DNA from 4 places in the Arthrobacter sp. NPDC058097 genome. Region 4 is predicted to be linked to each of the others. Evidence: riboswitches for the same ligand, from Rfam matches in the RefSeq annotation. Region 4 holds a riboswitch; each other region holds the start of a gene.
The links. Region 4 has a riboswitch for S-adenosylmethionine ahead of ACFVTE_RS06595 (LLM class flavin-dependent oxidoreductase). Riboswitches for the same ligand answer to the same signal wherever they lie in the genome.

Region 1: linked by a shared signal. The riboswitch ahead of ACFVTE_RS10740 (bifunctional o-acetylhomoserine/o-acetylserine sulfhydrylase) and the one ahead of ACFVTE_RS06595 (LLM class flavin-dependent oxidoreductase) in region 4 are both predicted to bind S-adenosylmethionine.
Region 2: linked by a shared signal. The riboswitch ahead of ACFVTE_RS05495 (aminotransferase class V-fold PLP-dependent enzyme) and the one ahead of ACFVTE_RS06595 (LLM class flavin-dependent oxidoreductase) in region 4 are both predicted to bind S-adenosylmethionine.
Region 3: linked by a shared signal. The riboswitch ahead of ACFVTE_RS07990 (DUF1737 domain-containing protein) and the one ahead of ACFVTE_RS06595 (LLM class flavin-dependent oxidoreductase) in region 4 are both predicted to bind S-adenosylmethionine.

Annotation. Positions count from the first base shown of each region.
Region 1 is NZ_JBHVSZ010000005.1:178,470-184,281, reverse strand. It holds gene ACFVTE_RS10745 (homoserine O-acetyltransferase) at 1-587, opposite strand, end outside; SAM riboswitch class IV at 600-715, opposite strand; gene ACFVTE_RS10740 (bifunctional o-acetylhomoserine/o-acetylserine sulfhydrylase) at 820-2,136, opposite strand; SAM riboswitch class IV at 2,178-2,294, opposite strand; gene ACFVTE_RS10735 (VOC family protein) at 2,423-3,061, shown strand; gene ACFVTE_RS10730 (CPBP family intramembrane glutamic endopeptidase) at 3,150-3,929, opposite strand; gene ACFVTE_RS10725 (histidine phosphatase family protein) at 4,017-4,697, shown strand; gene ACFVTE_RS10720 (DeoR/GlpR family DNA-binding transcription regulator) at 4,726-5,514, opposite strand; gene ACFVTE_RS10715 (amidohydrolase family protein) at 5,624-5,812, opposite strand, start outside.
Region 2 is NZ_JBHVSZ010000002.1:342,236-348,047, forward strand. It holds gene ACFVTE_RS05470 (MFS transporter) at 1-380, shown strand, start outside; gene ACFVTE_RS05475 (fluoride efflux transporter FluC) at 367-732, opposite strand; gene ACFVTE_RS05480 (fluoride efflux transporter FluC) at 729-1,184, opposite strand; gene ACFVTE_RS05485 (metal-dependent transcriptional regulator) at 1,191-1,904, opposite strand; gene ACFVTE_RS05490 (class I SAM-dependent methyltransferase) at 1,915-2,694, opposite strand; gene ACFVTE_RS05495 (aminotransferase class V-fold PLP-dependent enzyme) at 2,779-4,197, opposite strand; SAM riboswitch class IV at 4,232-4,345, opposite strand; gene hisN (histidinol-phosphatase) at 4,526-5,338, opposite strand; gene ACFVTE_RS05505 (ribosome small subunit-dependent GTPase A) at 5,405-5,812, opposite strand, start outside.
Region 3 is NZ_JBHVSZ010000003.1:326,184-331,995, forward strand. It holds gene ACFVTE_RS07980 (aromatic amino acid ammonia-lyase) at 1-1,079, opposite strand, end outside; gene ACFVTE_RS07985 (NtaA/DmoA family FMN-dependent monooxygenase) at 1,084-2,379, opposite strand; SAM riboswitch class IV at 2,586-2,700, shown strand; gene ACFVTE_RS07990 (DUF1737 domain-containing protein) at 2,714-3,022, shown strand; gene ACFVTE_RS07995 (rhodanese-like domain-containing protein) at 3,019-3,429, shown strand; gene ACFVTE_RS08000 (O-succinylhomoserine sulfhydrylase) at 3,431-4,639, shown strand; gene ACFVTE_RS08005 (YegP family protein) at 5,015-5,395, shown strand; gene ACFVTE_RS08010 (DUF1905 domain-containing protein) at 5,462-5,761, opposite strand.
Region 4 is NZ_JBHVSZ010000003.1:20,631-26,442, reverse strand. It holds gene ACFVTE_RS06610 (MFS transporter) at 1-1,480, shown strand, start outside; gene ACFVTE_RS06605 (rhodanese-like domain-containing protein) at 1,380-1,757, opposite strand; gene ACFVTE_RS06600 (LLM class flavin-dependent oxidoreductase) at 1,799-2,980, opposite strand; SAM riboswitch class IV at 3,194-3,303, shown strand; gene ACFVTE_RS06595 (LLM class flavin-dependent oxidoreductase) at 3,339-4,445, shown strand; gene ACFVTE_RS06590 (NtaA/DmoA family FMN-dependent monooxygenase) at 4,459-5,812, shown strand, end outside.

The sequences.
Region 1 (5,812 bases), on a different contig from region 4:
CCGCAGCGGCGCACGCGCTCCGGGAAAGTCACTGCCCATTCGAGCGCGCGTGCCCCGCCCATGGACCCGCCAACCACGGCGTGCCAGCTGCCGATGCCGAGCCGGTCCGCGAGCCTCGCCTCGGCAACAGTCGAGTCCCGAAGCGTCACCAGCGGAAAGCGTGAGCCCCACGGCTTGCCGTCCGGAGCGGTCGACGACGGTCCCGTGGACCCGTAACAGCCGCCCAGGATGTTGATGGAAATGACAAAGAACCTGTCCGTGTCCGCCGGCGCGCCCGGCCCGGCGAGCTGTTCCCACCAGCCTTCCTCGTCACCGGCACCCCGCGTCACGTGGGTGCTGCCGGTGAGGGCATGCTGAACGAGGATCGCGTTGGAGCCGTCCTCATTGAGCGTTCCCCAGGTTTCGTAGGCCAGGGTCACGTCCGGCAGGAAGCCTCCGGCCTCGAGCTCGAGGCTGCCGATGTTGAGGTACTGGACGGTGCCGTCGGGAAATGCACGGCCGTCAGGAAGAGTGCGGCCATCGGGAACTGCCGTCCCCTCCGGAACTTCGGCGGCGGGGACGTCGGTGCTGCTGACAGAAATCGTCATGGGTAAACCTCTTCTACGCGCTTGCCCGCCGGCAGCTGTCCGGCAGGCCAGGTCTTCACCCGGGGCACCCCACCGCGAAAGGAGGGTTGCCGGCCAGCAAGCCGGGGCTGTCGCTGGCACTCATGACCTGTTGCCCAGTTTACGAAACAGGCGGACATCTGCGCGAAGAATGTGACGGCTGTGTGACTCCCGGCCGATCCGCGCGCCGGGAGGACCACCAGCAACGGCCGGATCAGGCGCCTTTCGCCGCCCGGAATCCGGCGTCGAGGTCAGCCAGGATGTCGTCGATGTGCTCAAGGCCCACCGACAGCCGGACCAGGCCGGGGGCCACCCCGGCCACGCTCTGCTGTTCCGGGGTCAGCTGGCTGTGCGTGGTCGACGCCGGATGGATAACGAGGGAGCGGACGTCACCGATGTTCGCCACGTGCGAGTGCAGTTCCAGGGCATCCACGAAGCGCTTGCCTGCCTCGGCGCCGCCGGCGACGGTGAAGGACACCACCGCGCCGGTGCCCTTGGGCCCGTACTTCAGGCCCCGCTCGTACCACGGGCTGGACGGCAGTCCGGCGTACGCCACTGACTCCACATCGTCCCGGGCTTCCAGCCAACCGGCGACGGCCACCGCGTTGGCCACGTGGCGCTCCACCCGCAGGCTCAGTGTTTCCAGGCCCTGCGCGATGAGGAAGGCATTGAACGGGGACACCGCGGACCCCAGGTCGCGGAGGAGCTGGACCCGGGCCTTGAGAATGTAGGACAGGTTGGCTCCCAGAGCCCCGCCTGCGCCGAGGTCGCGGGCGTAGACCAGGCCGTTGTAGGTGGGGTCCGGCGTATTGAAGCCCGGGAAGCGCTCCGGGTCCGCACCGAAGTCGAAGTTGCCTGAATCCACGATGACACCGGCAATGGCGGCGCCGTGGCCGCCCAGGTATTTGGTGGCCGAGTGCACCACGATGTCCGCGCCCCACTCGAGCGGCCTGATGAGGTACGGCGTGGACAGCGTGTTGTCCACGATGAGCGGCACGCCGGCCTCGTGCGCAGTCCCGGCGACACCTTCGATGTCCAGGACGTCCTGCCGCGGGTTGGAAACCACCTCGGCAAAGAAGAGCTTGGTGTTCGGCTGCACAGCGTCGCGCCACTGCTCCAGGTTGTCAGGGTCGGCCACGAAGGTGACTGATATGCCGAACTTCTTCAGGGTGTGCGCCAGCAGGTTGTAGGTGCCGCCGTAGAGGCTGGGGCTGGCCACCACGTGGTCGCCGGCCTCGGCAATGTTCAGGATGGCGTACGTTTCTGCGGCCTGGCCGGAGCTCAGGAGCAGCGCGGCAAGCCCACCCTCCAGGCTGGCGATCCGCTGCTCAACGGCGTCCTGGGTCGGGTTGCCGATCCGGGTGTAAATGGGCGCGATCTCGGCGAGCGCGAAGCGGTCCGCCGCACTTTCGGCGCTGGGGAAGACGAACGACGTCGTCTGGTAGATCGGCAGCGACCGGGCGCCGGTGGCATTGTCCGGCACCTGGCCGGCGTGGATCTGGCGGGTTTCGAATGACCATGCGTCGGACATGCAGGCTCCTCTGCTCAAGGGGCATGTGCTGGTCCGGCACAGGCCCGCGCTTGCCGCACGGCGGGCGCCGCGCAACCAGGTCTTCACCCGGGGCACCCCGCCGCGGTGGAGGGTTGCCGGCCAGCGAGCCGGGGCCTTCTTCGCTGGCACTCATGACCTGCGACCAGTGTAGGAATGGCCCTGTTATGCCGACAGCTTTGTGACGAATTTCGTCAAAGTATGGACTTTTCGCAATGTTAGGCAACCCTAAGCTGAGAGCCCCGTCACAAAGTGCCAAGATGAGGGCATGCGCATGGATCACGTCTCTTACGCCTGTGAACACGATGGCCTCGCGGCCACCACCGAACGTATCTCCTCTGCCCTCGGCGTCGAAGCCGTAAAGGGCGGAGTGCACCCCCGGTTTGGGACCCGGAACATGATTATTCCGCTGGCCGGCCACAAGTACCTTGAGGTCGTTGAGGTCCTGGACCACCCGGCATCGGACAAGGCACCGTTCGGCCAGGCCGTCCGGGCCCGGTCCGCGGCGGGCGGCGGCTGGATGGGCTGGTGCGTCGAAGTTGACGACCTCGCCCCCTTCGAGGAGCGGCTTGGCCGCTCTGCCGTGAACGGCAACCGTAAGTTCCCCGACGGCCGGGAGCTGGTCTGGAAGCAGATCGGCATCCTGGGCCTGATCGCGGACCCCCAGGTTCCGTACATGCTGAAGTGGGAGGGCGATCCGGACCTGCACCCGTCCAACGCCTATGACAGCAATGTGAAGATGTCCAGCCTCACCATCGCGGGCTCTGCCGAGCGCGTGACCGAGTGGCTCGGCGAGCCGGTTGAACGGCCGCTGGAGGATGTCGCGGTGAACTGGGTGGCCCCGCACGGTACGCCGGGGATCCTCTCCGTCACGTTCGAAACCGCTGCGGGCGCCGTCACCATCTGACGCTCTCCGCCCTTCTCTTCGGCCGCCATCAGCGGGTGCCAACGACGTCACCCGCCGATGGCGGCCGAATCATTTTTAAGAACTGCAGTTAGCCCAGGCCGACGGCCTTGCCGAACAGGCTGAATCCCACGAACGCCACGATGTCCAGCAGCGCGTGCGCGATCACGAGCGGCATCACCCGGCGGGTTCTGGTGTAGACCCACGCAAAAACGATGCCCATGATGGCGTTTCCAATGAACGGGCCGAACCCCTGGTACAGGTGGTAGCTGCCCCGGAGCATCGAGGACACAAAGATCGCCAGAGGCATCGACCAGCCGAACTTGCCGAACCGGTCCAGCAGGTAGCCCACCACGATGACTTCCTCCACGATCGCATGGCGCACCGCGGACAGGACCAGCACGGGCACGGTCCACCAGTAGGCGTCGAGTCCGCTGGGGATGATCGCCGTCGTAATGCCCAGGGCACGCCCCGCGGCGTAGAGGCCGAGCGACGGAATGCCGATCAGGGCGGCCAAGCCGAGCCCCTGCAGCAGGTCCTTGCCAGGCCGGGCGAAGTTGAATCCCAGTTTCCGGAACGCGGAGCCGGAGTCATGCCCGGCCCCGGACTTCGACTCGCGCTGGTCGGTCAGGAAGTAGATCACCAGTAGGACCGGCACCAGGGCGAAGATGATGTCCAGGAGCTGGTAGGTCAGGTCGAAATACTCGCGGGTGCTTTGCGACCTGTTCAGCGTGGACGTCCCCTGCGCCAGCGGCGCCTGGGTCATCTTGTCCAGCAGCTGCACCACGGAGTAGACGGCGGACTGCCCCAGCGACAAGCCAAGGACAATCCATACTTCGAACCGCAGCCGACGGCGGGAGGGAACCAACATATTCCTATCTTGCCTGTACCTGCTGGTACTTTCCTGTCAGCCCGCCGGTTCCTGTCCGGCCGCGGGCTGACCCTATGCTGGGGAACTATGAGCGCTCCCGGGAAAATCATCATGATCCGGCACGGCCAGTCCGCAGCCAACGCGGACACCTCCATCTACAACAGGGTGCCCGACTACCGGATTCCGCTGACGGAGCTGGGGCTGGAGCAGGCGAAGGCCGCCGGGGAGCGCATCCGCCGCGAGCTGGATGGCCAGCAGGTGAGCGTTTACGTGTCTCCGTACCTGCGCGCCTACCAGACGCTCGAGGCGCTGAATCTTGGCTCGCTGACGGAGCGGGTGATCGAGGAGCCGCGGCTGCGCGAGCAGGACTGGGCCAACTTCCAGCTTTCCGGCGACATCGAGGACCAGAAGGAACTCCGCAACGCCTACGGCCATTTTTTCTACCGCTTCCGGGAGGGCGAGTCGGGCTCCGACGTCTACGACCGGATCTCCTCCTTCATGGAAACCCTGTACCGGCACTGGTCCAAGCCGGACTACTCCCCCAACGCCCTGCTGGTGACGCACGGCCTGACCATGCGCCTGTTCTGCATGCGGTGGTTCCACTGGTCGGTGGAGTACTTCGAGTCGCTGAACAATCCGGAAAACGCCGAGATCCGCATGCTGGTTCAAAACAGCCAGGGCAAATACGACCTCGACACGCCCTTCACCCAGTGGGTGGACCGCAGGATGGACGAAACCGTCCTGGACGCCCCGCCGGTGATCTTCTAGGCGGCGCTGTCCTCGTTCTCGCCTTGCGTTACGGGCCGGCCACGATCACTTCGGTGCCGCGCGCTTCGAACGCGGCCTTGTCCGCGGCGGAAATGCCCGAGTCGGTGATGAGCCGGGTGAAGTTGTAGCCGTCCATGGTGGCGAACGCCCTGCGGCCCACCTTCGAGGAGTCCGCGATCACGTAGGAGACGCTGGCGCGGCTGGCCAGCAGGGCATTGACTGTCGCCTCCGCCTCGCCGGTGTTGGTGGGCCCCACTTCGGCATCGACCCCGTTGACCCCGATGAAGGCGATGTCCAGCACCACCTTCTGCATGATGATGTCCGTGTACGGGCCCACAAGCTCATAGGACCGGGTATTGAGGATGCCGCCGGTCACCATCACCTTGATGTTGGGCCGGACGGCAAGCTGCGAGGCGATGTTGATGGCGTTGGTAACCACCGTGAGGGTGGGCTGGTTCGACGGCGAGTTGAGGTCCTCGCGGGTAGCCAGGATCTGCGCCAGGGCGGTGCTCGTGGTGCCGCCGCACAGCCCGATCACCATGCCCGGGGCGATGAGCGCCGAGGCGGCGAGGGCGATCTCCTGCTTGGCCACGGCGTGGTCGTCCCTGTTGTACCTGCCGGGAAGGTCGTAGGCCAGGGCGCCGGTGGTAGCGCCGCCACGGGTCCGCGTCAGGAGCCGCCGCTTGGCCAGGCTGTCCAGGTCGCGCCGGGCGGTTGCCGGTGACACGCCGAGCCGGGTGACGATTTCCTCGACCTCCACCTGGCCGGCCTCGGCAAGGAGATCCAGGATGGCCGTCAGTCGGTCGGTGCGGGTCATGCAGGGCCTTTCAATCCTAAAACGTCACGAAAAATGACGGATTTTGATTCTATCAGACCCCTAATGATCATTTTGCGTCACCTTGCACGGCCGGTGACCCCGCCTGACACTACCGTGCACGCACCCCCGCGCGCCAAACGGCGTGCGTGAGCGGCATGCCGGGCCGGTACGCCAGGTGGGTGGCGGACGGGGCGTTGAGGACGTGCAGGTCTGCCCGGTGGCCGACGGCGATGGAGCCCACCGCCCGTTCGCCGTCGACGTCGTTCCCGGACTCGCGCCGCAGCGCCAGGGCACCGCC
Region 2 (5,812 bases), on a different contig from region 4:
TCATGACTGCCGGGCCGGTGCTGTGCGCGGCCGGCTTCCTGCTCACGCTGTCCGTTGGCGGCCCCCTGAACTACTGGACCCAGGTCCTGCCCGGGCAGCTGGTCTTCGGCCTCGGCCTGTCCATGACGGTGGCACCGCTGACGGCGGCCATCCTGGGCTCGGTCCCCGAGAAGCAGGCCGGCGTGGGTTCCGCGGTGAACAACGCTGTCTCACGAATAGCGGGCCTGGTCTGCATCGCCTTTGCGGGATTCATCGTCGGTCCGGAACTGACGACGCCGGGCCTGCACCGCGCGCTCTTGGCCACGGCCGGCCTGCTGCTGCTGGGAGCGGCCAGTTCCGCCGTCGGAATCCGCAACCCTGTGCCGGTTAGCCGCCGCTGACCGCGACTCCTGCCGCGGCCGCGCCCAGCCCCAGCAGCAGGTTGGCGACGACGTTGGCGGCGGCCGCCAGGTAGCGCCGTTCACTGGCCAGCCGCACCGTGGCGGTGGTCCAGGAACTGAAGGTGGTGAGTCCGCCGGCGAACCCGGTGGCCAGGGCGGCGTGCCATTCGGGGCCGAACACCGCAGTGACGCCCACGGACAGGCCGATCACGAACGATCCGGCCACATTAACCAGCAGGGTAGCCCAGGGCCAGTGCCGCCTGGGCGAGGGGAAGCCGGCAAGCCAGCCGTCCACTGCGAACCTCAGGAGGGCTCCGGCGATGCCGAAAAGACCCACCAGGAGCGCCGTCACGGACCCACCCCGGCAGGAGCACCCAGCACCTTGCCGGTCCGCCAGCCGGCGGCCGCCGCCGCCAGACCCAGCAGGACGGAGAGCCCCAGATACAGAAGTCCCGGGCCGGGGAGCCCGCCGCGGGTCAGCTGGTCCGTGGAAAATACAACGGCGGAGAAGGTGGTGAAGGAGCCCAGCACTCCCGGCCCGATGGCGGCACGCAGCCAGAACGCGGTGTGCGGCCGCGTGATCCAGACGGTGGTGAGGGCCGCCAGGACGAAGCTGCCCGCGACGTTGATGCCCAGTGTGGCCCACGGCAGGTCTCCGGGCTGGTCCGGGAACAGCAGTCCCAGCACGTACCGGAGTTCCGTTCCCAGCAGCCCGCCGGCGGCCACGGCGGCCCAGACCCGCCAGCCGTAGCCGGAGCCCGTCTTGTGAGCGGTGCCGGTGCGGCCGGCCAGGGGAGCGCGCACCTGTGCTTACAGGCCGGCCATGCGGCAGCCGGGATGCGCCGAATCGCTGTGGATCCAGAGGGCGGAGGCCACTTCGTCGGCCAGGTCAACGTCCCGGCTGGTCCCGGGGGAGCCGATGCGGACCACGAGCGCGCCGCCGAAGGGCTTGCGGCCTCGCACCTCGACGTCGGCGTCGAGGCTGATCTTTTCCGCGGCGAGATAGCGCAGCAACTCAGGATTTTCGTCGCTGATCCGGGTGATCCTGCCGGTGTGGCCGTCGTCAAGCTCGATCATCCGGTGTGCGGACGGCATCCGGACGGTTCCGTCAGCCGCGGGAATGGGATCGCCGTGCGGGTCCCGGGACGGGTTGCCCAGCCGGGCTGCCAGCCGCTCAATGAACGTGTCCGAGACCGCATGCTCCAGCTGCTCGGCCTCGTCGTGGACTTCGTCCCAGCTGTATCCGAGGTCCTTGACCAGGTACGTCTCGATCAGGCGGTGCCGCCGGACCATGGAGAGGGCAAGCCGGACGCCTTGGGGCGTAAGCGTGATGGCGCTGTACGGCTTGTGGAGGACCAGGCCCTGGTCCTTGAGCTTCCGCACCATTTCGGAGACCGAGGAGTTGGCCACGCCCAGGCGCTGTGCAAGCTGGGTGGAGGTGATGGGCTTGTCCTGCCATTCCGTGAAGGAATAGATGACCTTAACGTAGTCCTCGATCGAGGAGGAGGGCGTACTGGTCTTCACAGCTTAAAGCCTACCTGCTGCTACCCTCGCGCTCCGCCCGAACGGCCCGCCAGGTCTGGGTGAGGTAGGGGAGCTGCAGCAGTTCGCCCTCCGCATGGCCCAGGTGCTCGTGCAGGTACCAGGTCAGGTTGCCGGTTACCTTGGCGCGGGTGGCGTCGTTGGCCGCGAGGTAATAGCTGCGGGACTTGGCCAGTTCGAGGATGTCGTCCGGGGTGACAGGATCCTCCCACCGCGTCAGGTGGCTTTCCAGCGACGTGAATTCCGGCCCAATCTTAGGACGGAAATCCGGTTTGTGGACGTCCCCGGCGTGCATGATGCGGGACAGCCGGTGCACCCACGGCACTGACGTGTCCAGCTGGTTCCAGATCAGGCCCAGCACCCCGAGGGGCTTGAGGATTCGGCAAATCTCCGTGCTGGCCAGCAGCGGGTCGCACCAGTGCCACGCCTGGGCAACGCTCACGACGTCGAACGCCGCCCCGGGCAGTCCGGTTGCCTCCGCTGTCCCTTCCAGAGTTTGGACTCCTGGGTAGGCGCGGCTGAGCTGTTCCAGCATGTCCACGGAAGGGTCCACCGCGCTGACGCTCAGCCCGCGTTCCACCAGCAGGGCCGTGAATTTACCGGTTCCGGCGCCGATATCGGCAGCAGTGCGGGCCCCGGCCGGAATGAGCCAGTCCGCGGAATCGCCAGGGTAGCCGGGACGGACGCGGTGGTAGTGCTCGCCGCCGTCCTGGAAGCTCTGCCCGAGCTCCTGCCGCCGCCCGTGATGAAGTTTGGGACCGCCCCGTGCCACGCACAGTCTCCTTAGCCCGACGTCGAAAATTACGTTTCGAATTTACCGTACGGAGGCCGTTGGAAGGGGAGCGTCGGGTGGCGCTTAATCCTGCGAGCAGGGTGCGGCGCCGGCGGTGCCCGGGGTGTTCGGCGCCCACTCAGGGTAGGTGCGGGTGTCGTTCGCCGGAACCCAGCGTCCGGCGTCCACCACATAGTCCCAGCCCAGCCCGGAGCGGCGGAGCTCCTCGATGCCGGCGAGCAGCCGCTGGGCATCCTCGAGCCGCGACCCCACGCCGAAGCTGGCGCGCAGGGATCCGGACGGCAGGCCGAGGCGCTTCAGCAGCGGGTGGGCGCAGAAGCGGCCGTCGCGCAGGCCCACGCCGTGTTCGGCCGACAGGTAGGCGGCCACCAGCCCGGCGTCGTAACCCTCAACGGAGAAGTTGACCACGCCGATGGCGTCGTCGGGGTCGCTGTCCTCGAAGATCTGGTGGACGGTGACGCCGTCGATCCTGCGCAGCCCCTCGACGAGGAAGGACCGGATGGCAGCCTCATGGGCGTGCCAGCTCTGCGGATCCAGGGCGGCGATGACCTGGGTCGCCCGGGCCAGGGTGGCTGCGCCGAGCACGTTGGGTGAGCCGCCCTCGTGGCGGGCGGGGCCGGTGGCCCAGCTGACGCCGTCCAGCCGGGCCTCGCTGACGGCGCCGCCGCCGGCAAGGTGGGGGGTGCCGGCGTCGAGCCAGTCGGGGCGGCCGATCAGCACGCCGGCCCCGAAGGGGGCGTAGAGCTTGTGGCCGGAGAAGGCGAGGTAGTCGACGTCGTCCGCGGCGATGTTGACGCGGCGGTGCGGCGCGAGCTGGGCGGCGTCTACCACGATCCGTGCGCCGTATTCATGGGCCAGTGCAGCGAGGCGCCGGATGGGAAGAATTTCGCCGGTGACGTTGGACGCGCCGGTGACGGCAAGGAGGCTGACGTCGCCGTGCTCAAGTTCGGTGCGCAGGCTGCCGATGGTGGCTTCCAGTGTTTCCGAGGCCACCACGCTGCGGTGCGGCACTCCCTGCCACGGCAGCAGGTTGGCGTGGTGCTCGATGTCCAGGTACAGCACCTCACCGGTGTGGTGGTGGTCCTGCACGGGCAGGCAGCCGGCCAGGAGGTTGAGGGAATCGGTGGTGTTCCGGGTGAAGATCACGGCGTCATCGGCGCGGCCGCCCACGAACTCCCGCACGATGTCGCGCGCGTTCTCGTACACGGAGGTGCTGATCTGGGAGGCGTAGCCGGCGCCACGGTGCACGCTCGCGTAGTACGGAAGGATCTCGTTGAGATAGGCAGACACCACGGACAGTGCGGGCGCGGAGGCGCCGTAGTCGAGGTTGGCGTAGCGGACGTGGCCACCCTGGATCAGCGGAGCCTGGATTTCCGCGCCGGTAACAGCGGCCAGGGGACGGCCGGCGGCGGCAAATCGGCCGTCCAGCAGGGCCGCGTCCGCGGCAGAAGACTCGATGGAAGAAATGATTGCAGTCGTCATGGGACCTCACTGAGAAAGGACCCCGTGTGACGGGGATCCGCGCTTGCCGGGTCCGTTCCGGATCGGCCTGGTCGTCACCCGGGGCACCCCACCGCGAATGGAGGGTTGCCGGCCAGCTAACCGGGGTTTAGCGCTGGCACTCGTGACCTGTAACGAGACTAGGACATCCGGAGGGGCGATGAAAAAGCCGGTCCGGAATGTTAAGCGGATTATTACGAAGCCCTGATATCGGGCGTTCGGCCGAATAAACGACGGCGGCCGCCACCAAAAGGGGGCGACCGCCGTCGTAATATTCAGCGCCAGGGCACCGGGTCAGCTCAGAGGAAAGCTAGAGCAAATCGTCCAGCTGTGGGTTCAGCCGCTTCAGGACTTCCGAGTGCAGGATCGAGTTGGTGGCCAGGGCGTTGCCGCCGAACGGGCCGTCCGTGCCTTCGAGGGAGGTGAAACGGCCGCCGGCCTCCGTGACGATCGGCACCAGCGCCGCCATGTCATAGAGGTTCAGCTCCGGTTCGCAGGCGATGTCCACCGCGCCTTCGGCCACCATGCAGTAGGACCAGAAATCGCCGAAGGCGCGGGTGCGCCACACATCCTCGGTGAGCTGGAGGAACTCATCGAGATTGCCGCGGTCCTTCCAGCCGCCGAGGCTGGAGTAGGACAGCGAGGCGTCGGCGAGGCTGGACACATTGGATACCTTGAGCCGGGTTGCCGAGGCCAGGGACCGGCCCGAATAGGCGCCGGCGCCCTTGGCCGCCCACCAGCGCTTGCCGAGCGCCGGGGCGCTGACCACGCCCACGACAGGCTCGCCCTCGTCGACGAGGGCGATCAGCGTGGCCCACACCGGCACCCCGCGGACAAAGTTCTTGGTGCCGTCGATGGGGTCGATGATCCAGCGGCGGGAACCATGGCCGGAACTTCCGAACTCCTCACCGAGCACGGCGTCGCGGGGACGGGAGCGGGACAGCTGGCCTCGGATGGACTCCTCGGCGGCCTTGTCCGCATCGGTGACCGGCGTCAGATCAGGCTTCGTCTCGATCTGGAGGTCCAGCGCCTTGAACCGGCTCATGGTCTGGTCGTCCACGGAATCGGCCAACACATGGGCCAGACGCAGGTCATCGTTGTACGTTGAAGCGGGTTGGGTCATGGTTCCAAACTACCCTCAAAGGCCCGGCGGGGCGGGGAGGCAGCCGCCGGGCTGCGCCGCGGAAGGCTAGCTGACGCTGCCGAGTTCCTTGGTTTCCTGGCCTTCCGCGCGCGGGTCGGTGCCCAGCAAACGGCGCAGCGACGCGAGCCTGGCCGCTCCCGTGGGGCCGGCGTGGCCGGCCGCGACCCAGGCATCCACGCCGCAGTTGACGGCGGTGGCGTCGTGCTTGCAGCCGCGTTCGCAGGCCTCGGTGCCCGGCTCAAGGTCGGGGAAGGAATGCAGGATCCGGTCCGGGTCCACGTGGGCCAGCCCGAAGGAACGGATGCCCGGCGTGTCGATGATCCAGCTCCCGGCGGGGGCGTCAGCGAGCTTGAGGGCGAGGGCCGACGACGACGTGTGCCGTCCGCGGCCGGTCACCGCGTTGACGCCGCCGGTGGCGCGTTCGGCACCGGTCAGCGCGTTGACCATGGTGGA
Region 3 (5,812 bases), 310 kb from region 4:
CCCACGTGCGCCAGTCCCAGCCGCAGCGCCTCGAACGCCAGGGCCAGCTGCATCGGCTGGAAGTTCCCGCCGGACACCATCCGGCCGGTGGTTATGTCCGCGAGCGGGTTGTCGCCCCGGCCGTTGAGCTCCACCTCGAGCGCCTCGGCCAGGGCTGTGACCTGGGCCCGGAACGCCCCGTGCGTCTGGGGCGCCGCGCGGAAGGACAGGGCATCCTGGACGGACACCTGCCGCCGCGGGTCCTCCAGCCAGCCGCCGCGGACCAGGCGCCGGACGTTGGCCGCCGAGATGCGCTGGCCGTCCACCGCCTTGGCCGACTGGACAGCCGGCGAGAACGGGCTGAGGTTCCCGCCGCCGTCGTACCGTGCAGTGGCCTCAAGCGAGAGCGCCAGCGCGGTGTCCGCCAGGTCTGCGAGCCACCGGGCGCGGCGGAGCTCCAGCGCGCCGGCGCCGATCGAATAGGAGTTGGCACTGACCAGCGCCAGGGCCTCACCGGGAGCCAGGACCAGCGGTTCCAGACCGGCGGCGGTGAGCGCCTCCGCGCCGTCCTGCAGGCCGCCGCCGGGAGTCAGCGCCTGCCCTTCCCCGATGGCGACGGCGGCAACCGCCGCGAGCTGGGTGAGGTCCGACGAGCCGACGGATCCGTCACGTGGAACGGCCGGCAGCACGCCCCTGTTCAGCAGCTCTGCAAAGAACCGGGCAGTTTCCGGACGCACCCCCGAGCCTCCCCGGGTGAACCCGATGAGCCTGGCCAGGATGAGGGCGCGGACTTCATCCCGGCCGAGCAGCCCGCCGACGCCGCTGTGGTGGTAGCGCACCACCTGCAACTGGTAGTCGAGGATGGATTCCTCCTCCACGGCCGTGTCCCGCCCGGAGCCGAGCAGGGTGTTGAGTCCGTAGACCCGGTGGCCGGAATCGATGGCCGCCTGCACCACCTGGCGGGACAGGCCTACGAGTTCGAGGGCCTCGGCGCTGAGGACCACCTCCACCGCAGGATCGGCGGCCGCCGCAGCCACATCGCCGGCGCGGATATGCGCCGCGCCGATCAGGAACGTGCCGCGTTCACCAGCCCCTGCCATGGCGTTAGAAGTCCAGCAGGTTCCGGCGGAAGCCGCCGTCGCCATAGCTCGTCCGCAGCAGTCCCCGACGCCGGAGCACCGGCGCCAGCCTGTCCAGTACGCCGTGAATGGTGGCCGGGTCCACGAAGCCTGAGAAGAGGAACCCGTCGCCGCCCACCGCGGTCCCGGTTTCCTCGAGGTAGTCGGCGATTTCCTCTGCGGTGCCGATGATGCTGTCGCCGGCTCCGCCGCTGCGGGCCTGCAGGATCTGCCGCAGGGTGGAGCCTGGCGGCGCGGCCTTGGAGAAGTGCTCCAGGGTGCCTTGGTTGCTGTTGGTGCTGAGTTCGGGGAGGGGCGCGTCGAGGTCGAACTGCTTGAAGTCGATGACGGACAGGTACGAGATGGAGTTGAGCTGGCTGTCGATGTCCCGCTGCGTGAGCTCCCGGCGCGCGGCCCGCAGTTCCTCGGCCTCGGCCCTGGAACCGGTCACGGTGGGTTTGAGGACGAACAGCACCTTGACATCGTTAGGGTTCCGGCCGGCCGAGGCAGCTTCGGCGCGGATGGAGTCCCGGTAGGCCTTCATGCCGTCCACACCCCGGGCCAGGGCAATCGCGACATCCGCATTCGCACCGGCGAAGGCCTTGCCCCGCGGGGACGCCCCGGCCTGCACCAGCACCGGTTCCTCCGGCAGCGGCGCCGTGTTCAGCGGCCCCCTGACCTTGAAGAACTCGCCGTCATGGTGGATCGGCCGGACCTTGGTGTGGTCAGCGAAGATTCCTGCCCCGGCATCCTCCCGGATGGCGTCCGGTTCCCAGCTGCGCCAGAGCTTGCGCACGACGTCCACAAATTCCTCGGCTTTCTCGTAGCGGAGGTCGTGCTCGATCTGCTGGTCCAGCCCGTAGTTTTGCGCGGCCAGGTCGCTGCCGGAGGTCACCACGTTCCAGCCCAGCTGCCCGTTGGAGAAGTGCTGCAGCGTGGCCAGCAGCCGGGCGGCGGTGAACGGCGGATAGAAGGACGCGCTGATGGTGGGCACGATGCCCAGGTGTTCCGTGGCGGAGAGCAGGTACGGCACCAGTGCCAGCGGATCGTGCTTCGGAGCAAAGGACGCCTGCGCCAGTGAGACCTCGGCGCTGCCGCCGTAGGTGTCGGGGACGGTGAGCGAGTCCTCGACGATGAACAGGTCCAGCCCCGCCCGCTCGAACTCCCGGACGGCGTGCTGGTAGGGGTCGGGCTTCTTCCAGTCATAGCCGATTCCGTAGCCGGGCGTGCCCCAGCCCTGAACCCCGAAGCCATGACCCACAAACCATCCAAAATGCAGCATGGGAGTCACTGTATTCGGGGTCGAATCATTCACTGTGGCCTGGTTTCATCCGGCGTTACGGCGGGTCATCTCCCGTCATTATCCTCCCGGTCACGGGCTTTGTAACCGCATGCCGGCGTCACCGCCATGACCGGCTGTTGGGTGCGTTACGGAACATGACGACGGCCGCGGTGCGTGCCGCCGTCGTCAGTGTTACGTTTTTGGGGAGTAATGAGTACCGGCATTAAGCCCTGACTGTCCGGTCGGCAACCCTCCTTCCACGGCGGGGTGCCTCAGGTGAATACTCGGCATATCGACCACTTCGAGCTGCAAGCGTGAGAAAAGGAGATCCGTCGTGTCAGACGCCCCCGCCGTTGCAACGCTGCCGTCCCAGCAGGATAAACCTGAGGAAAAGCTGTCCTACCGCCTGATCACGGGACCGGACGACCGCGCGTTCTGTGAGCGCATTTCGGCTGCCCTGGCCGAGGGATACGTGCTGCACGGCAGCCCGGCAGCCACCTTCAACGGCACCAGCGTCATCGTGGCACAGGCCGTCATCCTGCCCGCCGCCATCGCCAGCGCAGATGCCGCCGTCGCCACCGCCGTGGACCGGCTGGACTCCGACGATGACCTCAGCGCGGAAGCGTACGAGGGTCACGCATGAGCTACGCCGGAGACCTCACCCCGCAGGACGCCTGGGCCAAGCTCGAGGAGGGGGCCATCCTGGTGGATGTGCGCACCGAGGGCGAATGGGCGCACATCGGCATTCCGGATACCAAGGCCACGGAGAACGATCCGCTCTTCATCCAGTGGACCTTTCCCGGCGGCATTCCCAACCCCGGGTTCATCGAGCAACTGAAGCAGCAGGCGCCTGAGGACGCCCGGGTGGAGCTGGTGTTCCTGTGCCGCTCCGGCCAGCGCTCCATCGCCGCCGCCATCGCCGCCACGCAGGCCGGCTTCACGGCCTACAACGTCCTCGAAGGCTTCGAGGGCGAGCCCGACCGTTACGGTGAGCGCACCGTAAACGGGTGGAAGAACCGCGGCCTGCCGACGAACCTGGGAAAGAACTAAGTTGACCTTTAATCACGACGCCGCCGGCTGGAGCCCCGATACCCAGGCCGTCCGCGGCGGGCTTGACCGCACCAATTTCCAAGAGACCACCGAACCCGTCTTCCTCAACTCCGGGTTCGTCTACGAGTCGGCCGCGGCCGCCGAGCGCGCCTTCACCGGCGAGGACGAACGTTTCGTCTACTCCCGCTACGGCAACCCGTCCGTGGCCACCTTCCAGGAGCGGCTCCGCCTGCTCGAAGGCACTGAGGCGTGCTTTGCGACGGCGTCCGGCATGTCCGCCGTGTTCACCGCCCTGGGCGCCCTGCTCGGCGCCGGGGACCGTGTGGTCGCCAGCCGCTCCCTGTTCGGCTCCTGCTTCGTCATCCTCAACGAAATCCTGCCGCGCTGGGGCGTGGAGACAGTATTCGTCGACGGCCCGGACCTCGAGCAGTGGCGCGCCGCCCTCTCGGTGCCAACGACGGCCGTCTTCTTCGAATCCCCGTCCAACCCCATGCAGGAGATCGTGGACATCGCCGCGGTCAGCGAACTCGCCCACGCCGCCGGCGCCAAGGTGGTGGCGGACAACGTCTTCGCCACCCCGCTGCTGCAGCGCTGCGGGGACCTCGGCGCGGACGTGGTCGTCTACTCCGGCACCAAGCACATCGACGGTCAGGGCCGCGTGATGGGCGGGGCCATCCTGGGCACCAAGGAATTCATCGACGGTCCGGTCAAGCAGCTCATGCGGCACACCGGCCCGGCGCTCTCCTCGTTCAACGCGTGGGTCCTGACCAAGGGCCTGGAGACCATGTCTCTCCGCGTGAACCACTCCTCCGCCACGGCGCTGCGCCTGGCCGAATGGCTGGAGGCCCAGCCCGCCGTCAGCTGGGTCAAGTACCCGCTGCTCAAGTCGCACCCGCAGTACGAACTGGCGGCCAGGCAGATGAAAGCCGGAGGCACCGTCCTCACGCTGGAACTTGCGACGACGGCAGGCCAGTCGGGCAAGGAAGCCGCCTTTGCGCTGCTGGACGCCCTGAAGATCATCGACATCTCCAATAACCTGGGCGACGCCAAGTCACTGATCACCCACCCCGCCACCACGACGCACCGGGCCATGGGCCCGGAGGGACGTGCAGCGATCGGGCTCAGCGACGGTGTGGTGCGGCTGTCCGTCGGCCTCGAGGACGCCGATGACCTCATCGCGGACCTGGAGCAGGCGCTCAAGCAGATCTGAAAGTTCCAGGTTTGATCGCTGCAGCCCCGGTCCCTCTCCAGGCCTCCCCTTTCTAAAGATCCGGCCCCTCGGGGCCGGATCTTTTTTGCTTCCGGTGGCGGGCTGTGAACGCGCGTTGCGCTGCGCGTAGCTTCGTTTCGGGCGTCCTTGAGAACGGTCCGCCGGCGCGGTTTAGTGGGTGGGCAGGCAGGGTTTACCCAGGGTTTACATGGATGGTCTTGTAGGGTCCATGTGCGCTGGGCAGACTCTAATAACACCCGATGAACCGATCAACCCTGTCGGTTCAGCACCCCACCCAAGGACAGACGCAGTGATGCGTTCGGGGCTGCGGCCGCGAAGACGCTGCACGCAGCATCCCTGACCGGAAGGACCGCCATGGCCGGAGTATTTGAAGTTTTTGTTGATGCAGAGTCCCAGTTCCGGTTCCGGCTGAAGGCCCCCGATGGAACCGTGCTGGCTGTCTCCGCCCCCTTCGAGGACAAGCGCGCGGCTGCGGCCGGGATCGCCGCTGTCCGCGAATGCGCCGGGACGGGGCTCATCACAGACCTCTCTGCGGCGGCACCCCAGGTGACAGCCGGCACCACGCAGGAGGAGCCTGCCCCCGCCCGCGTATCCGCCCCCAAACAGGCGCCACTCCCGGCACGGGCCGAACACCTCCGGCAGGGATTCGGCAAGAAGCGCACGCCGTCAGAGGTTCCCGGGTCGCAGCTCCGCCGTCCGGCGGCAACGCAGACCCGGTGGACCGGCGCAGCCTAGCAGCCCAGCCGCCCCCAAACCTCCGTCGGACGTCGGGGGCTGGCTGGGTTCTAGGGGTTGCTGGGTCTAGAGGTTAACGACCAGCCGGACCTCGACGTCGTCCCCTGCGGTTATGCCGGCCAGTGCCCGCACGGCCCTCTTGACCGGCAGCAGGTAAGAGCCCGTGCCGGCGTCCGGAAAGACCGAGGTCTGCCACTCGTGGCCGGCGATGCCTGCCGTCACCTTCACCGAGCCAAACCCTTTGCGGCGACCCGCAGACTCCTCGCGGATCTCCTCCGCGATATCCACCGGCAGCGTAATGAAGTGCCAGGCGGATTCGCCCGGATACAGCCACAGCGGGGCCCGGAATGCATATGCCTCGGTCACGGACTGAGTATGGCACGGCGTAACAGGCACCTGCACGGTTTTACTTAGGTA
Region 4 (5,812 bases):
CTCACTGGCGTTCGGGGTTGCACTGGTCCCGGCGGGACGGCTCGGGGACGTCCTGGGCCGCCGGGCGCTGTTCATCGCAGGAATCATGGTGTTTGGTGCCTTTAGCCTGGTGGGCGGGCTGGCCTCCGATCCGGCTCTGGTGATCGTCGCCCGGTTGCTGCAGGGGCTTGGCGCCGGGACATTGAACCCGCAGGTCCTCGGGCTTCTGCAGGACCTGTTTTCCGGGACCCGGCGGGCCAAGGCGCTGGGCTATTACGCTGCGGCAGGGGGCTTCGCCGCCGTGTGCGGTCCCCTCGCCGGCGGCCTGATTCTCTCCGCCGCCGGGGACTCTGCCGGCTGGCGGGTGCTCTTCCTCATGAACGTCCCGCTGGTGGTGCTCCTGGTGCCGCTGGCGTTCCGGTTCCTCCCGGCACGTCCCGGCCGGGACCACAGTGCCCGGTCTGCCTCCGTCGACGGGGTAGGTGCCCTGCTGCTCGGCGCGGTGGTGGTGGCCTTCCTTGTCCCTACGGTTTACGGCACGCCTGACTCGACCCCGGCCTGGCTGGCCGGGGGAGCAGCGGTTCTCCTGTGCTTTGCGGGCTGGGAGCTGCTGTACCACCGGCGGGGGCGGACGCCCCTGCTCAGCGCCGGACTGGCCCGATCGACGGGCTACGTGCTGGGGACCGTCGTGGCGCTCTGCCAGTTCGGCGTGGGTGCGGCGATGTCCGCGGTCACCGCCTTCTATTTCCTGTCCGGAAGCGGCCTCCCTCCGCTGGCCGCGGCGGGCATCCTGGCACCGCAGGCCGCCGGCATGCTGCTGGCCTCCGGGTCCAGCTGGCGGTTCGTCGCCAGGTTTGGCCGGGCCGGCATCGTCTTTGCCCTGGCCGCCAGCCTCGGCACCCTGATCGCCAAGGACGTTGCCGTGCAGCATCTGGACCACTCCGCGGGCGCCTTGGCGGTTGCCGCAATAGGCCTGCTGCAGGGAGTCGCGACCGGCCTCGTGGTGGCGCCCAACCAGGCCCTGACACTGGGGCATGCTCCGGCGGGAACGGCCGGGGTGGCGGCCGGCTTCTACCAGCTGAGCCAGCGCTTCTCGGCGGCGCTGTGTTCGGCGGCCGTGGCCGGGCTGTTCCTGCACGCAGGGTCCGGGTTTGCCGGCGTCACCAGATCTGTAGCGGCGGACGGCGGCTACCGTGCCGCGTTCCACCACGGCATTCTTCTGTGTTCGGCCCTGACGGCCGCTGCCATCGCCGCCGGCAGCCTCGACTGGATCCGCACAGCGGTGGTGCGCCGCCGCAACCGCAATGGCGTCGGAGGAGCCGGAGCTGGCTGGACACGCGGCGGACCAGGCGCTGGCGAACTCCCGTTAGACGGCCGCTTGCTGAACCTGAGCCGGTTCCTCAACGTCCGCCGTCAGCCCCGTGCTGGGAAACCCCGGCGTCGCGCAGTGCCGGGAACCCGCCGTCGACATGCACTGCACGGGAGTAGCCCAGCAGCCTGAGCTTCTCCGCCACGGGACGCGAGCCGTTGACCGAGCCGCAGAAGACCACAATCTGCTGGTCCGTTCCGGTCACGCCGTCGAGGCGGGCGGGGGACTCGGGCCCAAAGCCCTGGGCCACGTTCTCGCGGTCCACCACTACGGCGCCCGGAACAGCGCCGGTGCTGGCCCGGCCCTTGCGGCTGCGGACGTCGATCAGGAGGGCCCCTTCGCCGATAAGCCGGGCGGCTTCCTCGGCGCTGACCAGCTGCGGATCGTCCGTGGTTTGTTCGGTGCTCATGTGGTGCTCCTTCGGGTGTTGTTTGATCTTGCAGTGGGATGTCAGGTGAGTCCCCAGGCCTGCGCGAGCAGCTCCTGGGAGCGGATCCGGTCGGCCTGGCGGTGGGTGATGGTGGTGACCAGCAGCTCATTGGCTCCGGTGACGCGCTGCAGGGTGCGGAGCCCCTCCGCCACCTGACGGGGGTCGCCCACGAACCGGGTGTCCAGCCTGTCCTGGATGAGGTCCGCGTCGTCCGGTTCCAGTTCCGGCCAGCGGGCGGCGTCCTCCGGCGCGGGGTAGGGAATGGCGCCGTGGCCGGTCCTGATGCTGTGGACCCAGTCCGCGTACCCGGCGGCGATGGTTCCGGCCCGGGATTCGGTCTCGGCCACCACGACGTCGGCAGAAACAGCCACGTACGGCTCAGCCAGGGTGGTGGACGGCTTGAAGTGCGAGCGGTATTCGCCAACCGACTCCAGGACCGCCGCGGGCGCCACGTGATAGTTGGCTCCGAACGGCAGGCCGAGCTTTCCGGCGAGCCGGGCACTGGGGCCGGCGCTCGACCCGTGGATCCAGAACCCGGGGGCGTGGCCCTGTGCGGGGTGTACGGTGACCTCCGTGCCGTGGGCAGCGCGGTATTCGCCGGCGAAGAACGCGATGACGTCCTGGACGTCGCTTTCGAAGTTGTCCGCATCGCCGGGTACCCGCCCCAGCAGATCGGCCTGGACCTGGAAGCGCTCGGGGAACTTCCTGCCGAAGAGCGGCCGCGGGGCCGGGACCACCAGACCGTCCACCACACGGTTGCCGGCGGGGCTGCCGGAAAGTCTGCCGGAGGCACCCGGCGAAGCGTCTGCCGGCACACCAGCCCCTGGGGCCTCTCCTTCCGCCGGGGCCTTGGGCACGCCCGACCGGCCGAAACCGAGGTCAACGCGTCCCGGATAGAGGGCGGACAGCGTCCCGATGTTTTCCGCGATCTGAACCGGCCGGTAGTTCCCCAGGATGGTTGCCGCCGTTCCCACCCGGATGGTGCTGGTGGCCGCGGCGATGAGCGCGGACAGGACGTGCGGGGCGGAGCCGGCCACGCCGGGACTCAGGTGGTGTTCGGCCAGCCAGTAGCGGCTGTACCCCAGCGCCTCCGCCGAGACAGCCAGCGCAATGCTGTTCCGCAGTGCGTCCGTCGCCGTCTGGCCGGCGGAGACGGGGCTGAGATCGAGGACCGAGAGGGGAACGGCTGAAGGCTTGGGCATGGCAGCACACTACGGAGACGCCGTCGCCCGCCAAACTCCTCCGTCACCGTCCTCAACGTCCGGAAACCGGGGGCAACCGGAGCCCAAAATCCGTCACATACGACGGCCGCGCATGACGGAATGCGCCGCCGCTTGACGCCCCATTTCCGGAATTAACACCCTGCGACAGGCGGTTTGGAAATGTCCGGGCGGCCCTCCTAGATTCAACATCTAGGTCCAGAGTCAGCACGCCAAGGACCGGCTCGTGCTGCGGCAACCCTCAGGCATTTGATGGCGGGGTGCTCCGGAAACAGACCTGGCCGCACTTGCGGCAAGTGAATGTCGAGACGGCCGTCCGCGGCCCCTAAAAGAGGGAACCATGCCTTCACTACCCACACCCAAAAACCGGCCCGCTGTGCTCGGCATCGAGCTCGACGGCGACGGCGCCCACCCGGCAGCCTGGCGGTTTGCCGCGCACGAGCCCGGCGCATTGCTGACCGGCGCCCGCATCCGGGAAACCGTCCAGGCAGCGGACATCGCCGGCTTCCACCTCGCCACCTTCCACGACTCACGGACCACCGACACCGGGGCCACCGGAATCGCGGGGCGGATCGACGCGGTGCAGCGGGCGGCCTTCGCCTCCCCGGTGACGCGGTCGATCGGCCTGGTGCCCGAGGCAGGCGTGGTCTACACGGAGCCCTTCCACGTGGCCACCCAGCTGGCGAGCCTGGACTACTCCTCCCGCGGCCGGGCAGGGTGGCTCGTCAGCGCGGAGAACACGCTGCAGGAAGCACGATCGGTGGGCCGTGACCTGCTTGCTGCCGAAGAGGCCGGCACGGAGGCGGCGGACGTTGTCGAGAGCGCGCGGCGGCTGTGGGACTCGTGGGAAGACGACGCGGTGATCAGGGACGCCGCCACCGGCCGCTACCTCGACGCCGGCAAGCTGCACTACGCGGACTTCGAGGGCAGCCGCTTTTCCGTGAAGGGCCCGTCCATCATTCCGCGCCCCTTCCAGGGGCAGCTGCCCGTGTTCGCCCCGGCGGCGCTCCTGCCCGCCGTCGAGGCCGACGTCGCACTGGTCAGCGCGGCCACGCCCGAGGAACTTGCGCAAGCAGCGGAGGCTGCACGGAATGCCGGTGCCCCGCGCACGCTCCTGGAACTGGACGTGGTCCTCGACGCCCGCGGCCAGCGGGCAGCCGACCGGCTGGCCGAGCTGGACGCGCACGGGAAGTGGGACGGCGGTGCCCGCTACGTGGGAAACGCTGCCGGACTGGTGGAGCTCCTGGCCGGGCTGTTCCAGCAGGGCGACGGTGTCCGGATTCGCCCCGGTGTGCTGGACACCGACCTGCCGGAGCTGGCTGCCCTGGTGCTGCCGGAACTGCGCCGGACCGGTCTGCTGTCCAGCCCCGCCCCGGGCGGCACGTTGCGTGAATCGTTCGGCCTGCCCCGCCCCGCCAACCGCTACGCCGCTGCCGCGGCCCTCTAGAGAGGCCAGACCCGTGAGCTCATCCCCGCGCACGGCCGGCAACGGCCAGATCCAGTTCGGCGTCTTCTTCCAGGGCGTCAACCACACCACAGTCTGGCGTGATCCAGAGAGCGGATCCCAGACTGACTTCGAATCCTTCCGCCGGGTGGCACAGACCGCAGAACGGGGGCTGTTCACCGCCTTCTTCCTCGGCGAAGGGCTGCGGCTCCGCGAACACCTGGGCCGGATCCACGAGCTCGACGTCGCCGGCCGGCCGGACGCACAGACGGCGCTCGCCGCCCTGGCTGCCGTGACCACCAACATCGGACTGGTGGCCACCCAGAACACCACGTACAACGATCCCGCGGACCTGGCTCACCGGCTGTCCAGCCTGGACCTCCTCTCCGGCGGCCGGGCCGCATGGAACATCGTGACCACGGACAACGCCTGGACCGGCGCCAACTTCCGGCGCGGCGGCTTCCTGGCTCACGAGGACCGCTACATCCGGGCAGAAGCATTCGTCCAGACCGCCAAAGCGATCTGGGATTCCTGGGCTGACGGCGCAATCGCCGGGTCCCGGGGCTCCCGCCGGTGGCTGGCCGAGGACGGCATCACCCCCGTCCGCCGCAAAGACACGAGCTTCGACGTCGAAATCACGGGCCGCCTCCCGCGCTCCAACCAGCACCATCCGGTCCTGTTCCAAGCGGGCGACTCCCCGGACGGGCGCGACTTCGCGGTCCGCAACGCGGACGTCATCTTCTCCCGGCATGCCGGGCTGGAGGAGGCCAAGAAGTTCCGCGAGGACATTGTGGCCCGCACACTGAAGGCGGGCCGGCCGGCGGATGACGTGAAGATCTTTCCGGGGCAGGAGTTCATCCTGGCACCCACCGCCAAGGAAGCGGAGGAAAAGCACCAGTGGGTCCGCGAACGGCAGGTGGGGCCGCAGACCGCCATCGCGTTCCTTGAGCAGTTCTGGGGGCGCACCCTCAGCGAATACGACCCCGACGGCCCTCTTCCCGACGTTGACCCCGTCGTGGACGTCACCGACCCCACCCGCGGCAACGCGTTCCACGGAAAGAACGCCCGGCAGCTTGCCGCGGAGTGGCGGGCTGAGGCCAGGGAGAAGGGGCAGTCCATCAGGCAGTTCGTCTCCGGCCGCGCCCAGCTCAACGGACGGGGGCTCGTGGGCTCCTTCGACGACGTCGCCGACCTGCTCGCCGAATACGCCCACGCCGGTGCCGTTGACGGTTTCAACATCACACCGTGGATCGTCCCCTCCGGCCTCGACGACATCGTCAACGAGCTCGTCCCCAGGCTCCAGGACCGCGGCGTCTACCGGACCGAATACGAAGGCACCACGCTTCGCGAAAACCTGGGGCTCCGCGCCC